One region of the Bacillus sp. DTU_2020_1000418_1_SI_GHA_SEK_038 genome, then DNA from elsewhere that is predicted to be linked to it. Evidence: a T-box and tRNA genes for the amino acid it is inferred to sense, from the RefSeq annotation. Region 1 holds a T-box; the other holds one or more tRNA genes.
The links. The T-box of region 1 lies ahead of leuS (leucine--tRNA ligase). A T-box ahead of a tRNA ligase gene usually reads a tRNA of that ligase, here a tRNA-Leu.

Region 1 (3,481 bases):
TCAGCACTTATTATTGCGTTATTAGGCGGAGTAATCGCAACGTATATATTAAACAGAAAATATTTCAAAAACTTTTGGAATGCAGTATCAGAGGGAACACTGGGTGCATTAATCGCAATTGGAAATACAGCTGCAGTCGTTGGATTTGGTGGAGTAGCAAAGGCAGTTCCTGCATTTACGACAGCTGTTGACTTTATGACAAGTATTCCAGGCAGTCCATTAATTGGTGGAGCAATCGCGGTCAGTGTCATTGCGGGTATGACAGGATCAGCTTCTGGAGGCCAAGCGATTGCCTTGCCGCTGTTGGCTCCGCACTATATGGATATGGGAGTTAACCCAGAGGCATTGCACAGAGTGGCTGCCATTTCCTCTGGAGCATTGGACTCTCTCCCTCATAATGGCTATGTTGTTACAACAGTCCGTGCCATTTGTGGTGAAACTCATCAGGATGCCTATTGGGGAGTTGGCGCATTAACCGTTATTGTTCCGACAATCGGAGTTGCGATTGCCATTATCTTATTCTCGCTAGGATTAGGAGTATAGCGGGGTCTAGGGGAGAGGTTCATTGTCCCTAAATGATATAGGGACAATCAGCCTGTCCTTCTGTCACACACTGTTTAGCAACTGAAAGGAGTCTCTTTATGGTTCAGGGAAAAGTAGTCTTTATAACAGGTGCAGCACAAGGAATCGGCATTGAGATTGGAAAGAAGTTTGGTGCAGCTGGAGCGAAAATTGTCTTAACTGATGTTCAAGAAGAACTGGTGAAGAAAGCGGCATCGGCATTGCAAAAAGAAGGATTTGAAGCAATTGGCCTGAAATGTGATGTGACGATAGAAAGTGAGATTCAATCATGCCTTCAGGAAACGGTACTGCATTATGGAAGATTAGATGTTCTATTAAATAATGCAGGCTTGCAGCATGTATCCTATATTGAGGATTTTCCAACCGAGAAATTTGAATTTATGATAAAAGTCATGCTCACGGCACCTTTTATTGCCATTAAACATGCTTTGCCAATTATGAAAAAGCAGCAATTTGGGAGAATTATTAATATGGCCTCTATCAATGGCCTTGTAGGATTTGCGGGAAAAGCGGCATACAATAGTGCGAAGCATGGAGTTATCGGCTTAACGAAAGTAGCAGCTTTGGAAACAGCAGCTCACGGCATTACAGTCAATGCGATTTGCCCCGGCTATGTTGATACAGCTCTTGTCCGAAATCAGCTAAATGATTTAGCAAAAACAAGAAAGGTCCCACTTGAAAAGGTGTTAGAGGAAGTAATTTTTCCATTAGTGCCTCAAAAAAGGCTTTTGTCTGTTGAAGAGATAGCGGATTATGCTATTTTCCTAGCAAGTGAATCTGCAAGAGGGGTGACTGGGCAGGCCATCGTGATTGATGGGGGATATACAGTTCAATAGATTATGAGGGGACAGTTGTGTGATGTCCCCTTTAATTTTTTTAAAATTCATTCACATATTCTTATTTCCCACATATCCTACATATTAAAATTTTCGAAATTAAGTATACCTTTCTTGAATTAGGGAATTGTCTAGCTCCAGTGCCTAGCCCCTCGAGGTCATAAGTCAATCTGACAAGAAGGTTAAAGAACAACCTTCCTGCCAGCTTGCCTTATGCTTGTCGGGGCTGACAAGGCACCTCCGCTTTTCGTATCTACTTGCATCTTGGCGGGAAATTTAATACAATAGCACTAATATATATTTATATGCTAAGAAAAGGAGCAGTAATGGATTGAACCTGATGGTAGAGAGTTGACGGGTGGTGCAAGTCAACCGGGGAAACCATGAACTCGCCTTTGAGCAGCAAGTGTGAACTGATAGTAATGCTTGCCGTACTCCGCGTTAAGGATAATGAAGCGAGTGACTTTGTCACTAATGTGGGTGGTACCGCGGGAGATTATACATAATCCTCTCGTCCCTTTATTGGGATGGGAGGTTTTTTCGATTTTTTTTCGAAATATTTCTATAATTTTCATTTAGGAGGAACATGTGATGAGCTTCAATCATCAAGAGATTGAGAAAAAGTGGCAAACGGTCTGGGAAGAAAGTAAAACGTTTAAGACGAGTGAAGATAAAGGAAAGCGCAAATTTTACGCACTTGATATGTTTCCATATCCATCTGGAGCTGGACTTCATGTCGGCCATCCAGAAGGATATACGGCAACGGATATCCTTTCGCGCATGAAGCGGATGCAAGGCTATAATGTCCTTCATCCGATGGGCTGGGATGCATTCGGTCTTCCTGCCGAGCAATACGCATTAGATACAGGAAACGATCCAGCTGAATTTACGGCAAAGAATATCAATACATTCCGCCGTCAAATTAAAGCACTAGGATTCTCTTATGATTGGGATCGTGAAGTGAATACGACTGATCCTGAGTATTATAAATGGACACAATGGATTTTCTTAAAGCTTTATGAAAAAGGTCTTGCTTATATTGATGAAGTAGCAGTGAACTGGTGCCCAGCACTTGGAACAGTTTTAGCAAACGAAGAAGTTATTGACGGTAAAAGTGAGCGCGGCGGCCATCCAGTTGAGCGCAGACCAATGAGACAATGGGTATTAAAAATAACTGCCTATGCAGATCGTTTACTTGAGGATCTTGATTTACTAGACTGGCCGGAAAGCCTTAAAGATATGCAGCGTAACTGGATCGGCCGTTCAGAAGGGGCAGAAGTAACCTTCCAAATTGAGGGTCATGAAGGAACATTTAAAGTATTTACGACTCGCCCTGATACGCTTTTTGGTGCAACCTATGCAGTACTTGCTCCAGAGCATGATTTAGTCGATGAAATTACGACTGAAGAGCAGCGTGCCGCAGTTCAAGGCTATTTAGATAAGGTTAAGATGAAAAGTGACCTTGAAAGAACAGATTTAGCAAAAGAAAAGACAGGTGTTTTCACAGGAGCCTATGCTGTTAACCCGGCAAATGGCGAAAAAATGCCAATTTGGATTGCAGATTATGTATTAGCAAGCTACGGTACCGGTGCTATTATGGCAGTACCTGCTCATGACGAACGCGACCATGAATTTGCAAAGCAATTTGGCTTGCCGATTGTAGAAGTTGTTGCTGGCGGAAATGTGGAGCAAGAGGCTTATGTTGGCGATGGTGAGCATGTTAATTCTGAATTCTTAAATGGCATGAATAAGGAAGAGGCTATTGCAAATATGATTGCATGGCTTGAAGAAAAAGGACTTGGCACAAAAAAGGTAACTTATCGCCTGCGCGATTGGTTATTTAGCCGCCAGCGCTATTGGGGAGAGCCGATTCCAATAATTCATTGGGAAGATGGCACAAGTTCAGCTGTCCCTGAAGACCAGCTTCCATTAATTCTTCCGAAAACAACTGAAATAAAGCCGTCAGGTACAGGTGAGTCACCGCTCGCCAATATTGAAGAGTGGGTAAATGTCGTTGACCCTGTTACAGGCAAAAAAGGCCGCAGGGAAACGAACACAATGCC
Region 2 (3,481 bases), 1.1 Mb from region 1:
CCGTACCGCAAACCGACACAGGTAGGCGAGGAGAGAATCCTAAGGTGAGCGAGAGAACTCTCGTTAAGGAACTCGGCAAAATCACCCCGTAACTTAGGGAGAAGGGGTGCTCATTTGGGTGAATAGCCCGGATGAGCCGCAGTGAATAGGCCCAGGCGACTGTTTAGCAAAAACACAGGTCTCTGCGAAGCCGCAAGGCGAAGTATAGGGGCTGACGCCTGCCCGGTGCTGGAAGGTTAAGAGGAGGGGTTAGCGCAAGCGAAGCTCTGAATTGAAGCCCCAGTAAACGGCGGCCGTAACTATAACGGTCCTAAGGTAGCGAAATTCCTTGTCAGGTAAGTTCTGACCCGCACGAAAGGCGTAACGATCTGGGCACTGTCTCAACGAGAGACTCGGTGAAATTATAGTACCTGTGAAGATGCAGGTTACCCGCGACAGGACGGAAAGACCCCGTGGAGCTTTACTGTAGCCTGATATTGAATTTCGGTACAGCTTGTACAGGATAGGTAGGAGCCTTGGAAGCCGGAGCGCCAGCTTCGGTGGAGGCATTGGTGGGATACTACCCTGGCTGTATTGAAATTCTAACCCGCGCCCCTGATCGGGGCGGGAGACAGTGTCAGGTGGGCAGTTTGACTGGGGCGGTCGCCTCCTAAAGAGTAACGGAGGCGCCCAAAGGTTCCCTCAGAATGGTTGGAAATCATTCGAAGAGTGTAAAGGCATAAGGGAGCTTGACTGCGAGACCTACAAGTCGAGCAGGGACGAAAGTCGGGCTTAGTGATCCGGTGGTTCCGCATGGAAGGGCCATCGCTCAACGGATAAAAGCTACCCCGGGGATAACAGGCTTATCTCCCCCAAGAGTCCACATCGACGGGGAGGTTTGGCACCTCGATGTCGGCTCATCGCATCCTGGGGCTGTAGTCGGTCCCAAGGGTTGGGCTGTTCGCCCATTAAAGCGGTACGCGAGCTGGGTTCAGAACGTCGTGAGACAGTTCGGTCCCTATCCGTCGTGGGCGCAGGAAATTTGAGAGGAGCTGTCCTTAGTACGAGAGGACCGGGATGGACGCACCGCTGGTGTACCAGTTGTCTTGCCAAAGGCATAGCTGGGTAGCTATGTGCGGACGGGATAAGTGCTGAAAGCATCTAAGCATGAAGCCCCCCTCGAGATGAGATTTCCCATAGCGTCAAGCTAGTAAGACCCCTGAAAGATGATCAGGTTGATAGGTTTGAGGTGGAAGCGTGGCGACACGTGGAGCTGACAAATACTAATCGGTCGAGGACTTAACCACATTTAGTATGATTACTCGAATAACTTCTTCAGCATTATCTAGTTTTGAGGGAACAAACCTCAATAAAATAGGTCTAGTGGCGATAGCGAAAAGGTCACACCCGTTCCCATCCCGAACACGGAAGTTAAGCTTTTCAGCGCCGATGGTAGTTAGGGGCTGTCCCCTTGTGAGAGTAGGACGCCGCTAGGCTTTAATAAATGGAGGATTAGCTCAGCTGGGAGAGCATCTGCCTTACAAGCAGAGGGTCGGCGGTTCGATCCCGTCATCCTCCACCATGATTATGCCGGCCTAGCTCAATTGGTAGAGGATTTTAAAAGCTTGCAACAACGAAGCTTTACCCCTCGAATGGCAAACTTTTAAAATCTGCGGCAAAGACCGCAGGGCTTTGGAGCACATTTATTAGCAGTAACTAAATTAGAGCTAAATATTATATATGCCGGCCTAGCTCAATTGGTAGAGCAACTGACTTGTAATCAGTAGGTTGGGGGTTCGAGTCCTCTGGCCGGCACTGTTTTTGAAACTTATACGAGCCATTAGCTCAGTCGGTAGAGCATCTGACTTTTAATCAGAGGGTCGAAGGTTCGAGTCCTTCATGGCTCACCATTTATATATGCGGGTGTGGCGGAATTGGCAGACGCACCAGACTTAGGATCTGGCGCCGCGAGGCGTGGGGGTTCGACTCCCTTCACCCGCATTCATAAAGATAAGCGGAAGTAGTTCAGTGGTAGAACACCACCTTGCCAAGGTGGGGGTCGCGGGTTCGAATCCCGTCTTCCGCTCCAAAAAAATGCCGGGGTGGCGGAACTGGCAGACGCACAGGACTTAAAATCCTGCGGTAGGTGACTACCGTACCGGTTCGATTCCGGTCCTCGGCACCATTTAAATTAAAGAATGCGCCCGTAGCTCAATTGGATAGAGCGTCTGACTACGGATCAGAAGGTTATGGGTTCGACTCCTTTCGGGCGCGCCATTTTCGGGAAGTAGCTCAGCTTGGTAGAGCACTTGGTTTGGGACCAAGGGGTCGCAGGTTCGAATCCTGTCTTCCCGACCATTATTTTTGGGGCCTTAGCTCAGCTGGGAGAGCGCCTGCCTTGCACGCAGGAGGTCAGCGGTTCGATCCCGCTAGGCTCCACCAAAAAGATTCAAAAAAGTTATTGACACCGTTTAAAAAACGTAGTATTATTGAAAAGTCGCCTTAAGCGACAAGATAGTTCTTTGAAAACTGAACGAACAAAAACGTCAACGTTTAACTTTTAGTCTTTTTTTAAAAAGACATTTATGAGCTAATCAACTCACAATTTATTGGAGAGTTTGATCCTGGCTCAGGACGAACGCTGGCGGCGTGCCTAATACATGCAAGTCGAGCGAACTTGCGGGAGCTTGCTCCCAAAAGTTAGCGGCGGACGGGTGAGTAACACGTGGGCAACCTGCCTGTAAGACTGGGATAACTTCGGGAAACCGGAGCTAATACCGGATAATTCTTTTCTACTCATGTAGGAAAGCTGAAAGATGGCTTCGGCTATCACTTACAGATGGGCCCGCGGCGCATTAGCTAGTTGGTGAGGTAATGGCTCACCAAGGCAACGATGCGTAGCCGACCTGAGAGGGTGATCGGCCACACTGGGACTGAGACACGGCCCAGACTCCTACGGGAGGCAGCAGTAGGGAATCTTCCGCAATGGACGAAAGTCTGACGGAGCAACGCCGCGTGAGTGATGAAGGTTTTCGGATCGTAAAACTCTGTTGTTAGGGAAGAACAAGTACCGGAGTAACTGCCGGTACCTTGACGGTACCTAACCAGAAAGCCACGGCTAACTACGTGCCAGCAGCCGCGGTAATACGTAGGTGGCAAGCGTTGTCCGGAATTATTGGGCGTAAAGCGCGCGCAGGCGGTCCTTTAAGTCTGATGTGAAAGCCCACGGCTCAACCGTGGAGGGTCATTGGAAACTGGGGGACTTGAGTGCAGAAGAGGAGAGTGGAATTCCACGTGTAGCGGTGAAATGCGTAGAGATGTGGAGGAACACCAGTGGCGAAGGCGACTCTCTGGTCTGTAACTGACGCTGAGGCGCGAAAGCGTGGGGAGCGAACAGGATTAGATACCCTGGTAGTCCACGCCGTAAACGATGAGTGCTAAGTGTTAGAGGGTTTCCGCCCTTTAGTGCTGCAGCAAACGCATTAAGCACTCCGCCTGGGGA

Region 2: it has a tRNA-Leu gene. The T-box ahead of leuS (leucine--tRNA ligase) is inferred to sense a tRNA for this amino acid. The anticodon was not compared.

What each region holds. Positions count from the first base shown of each region.
Region 1 is NZ_CP135435.1:3,479,260-3,482,740, reverse strand. It holds partial or broken gene RRV45_RS17370 (GntP family permease) at 1-543, shown strand, start outside; gene RRV45_RS17365 (3-hydroxybutyrate dehydrogenase) at 642-1,418, shown strand; T-box leader at 1,720-1,940, shown strand; gene leuS (leucine--tRNA ligase) at 2,010-3,481, shown strand, end outside.
Region 2 is NZ_CP135435.1:95,152-98,632, forward strand. It holds rRNA gene RRV45_RS00455 (23S ribosomal RNA) at 1-1,286, shown strand, start outside; rRNA gene rrf (5S ribosomal RNA) at 1,359-1,475, shown strand; tRNA gene RRV45_RS00465 (tRNA-Val) at 1,486-1,561, shown strand; tRNA gene RRV45_RS00470 (tRNA-Thr) at 1,722-1,794, shown strand; tRNA gene RRV45_RS00475 (tRNA-Lys) at 1,814-1,889, shown strand; tRNA gene RRV45_RS00480 (tRNA-Leu) at 1,899-1,980, shown strand; tRNA gene RRV45_RS00485 (tRNA-Gly) at 1,994-2,068, shown strand; tRNA gene RRV45_RS00490 (tRNA-Leu) at 2,076-2,164, shown strand; tRNA gene RRV45_RS00495 (tRNA-Arg) at 2,180-2,256, shown strand; tRNA gene RRV45_RS00500 (tRNA-Pro) at 2,261-2,337, shown strand; tRNA gene RRV45_RS00505 (tRNA-Ala) at 2,346-2,421, shown strand; rRNA gene RRV45_RS00510 (16S ribosomal RNA) at 2,586-3,481, shown strand, end outside.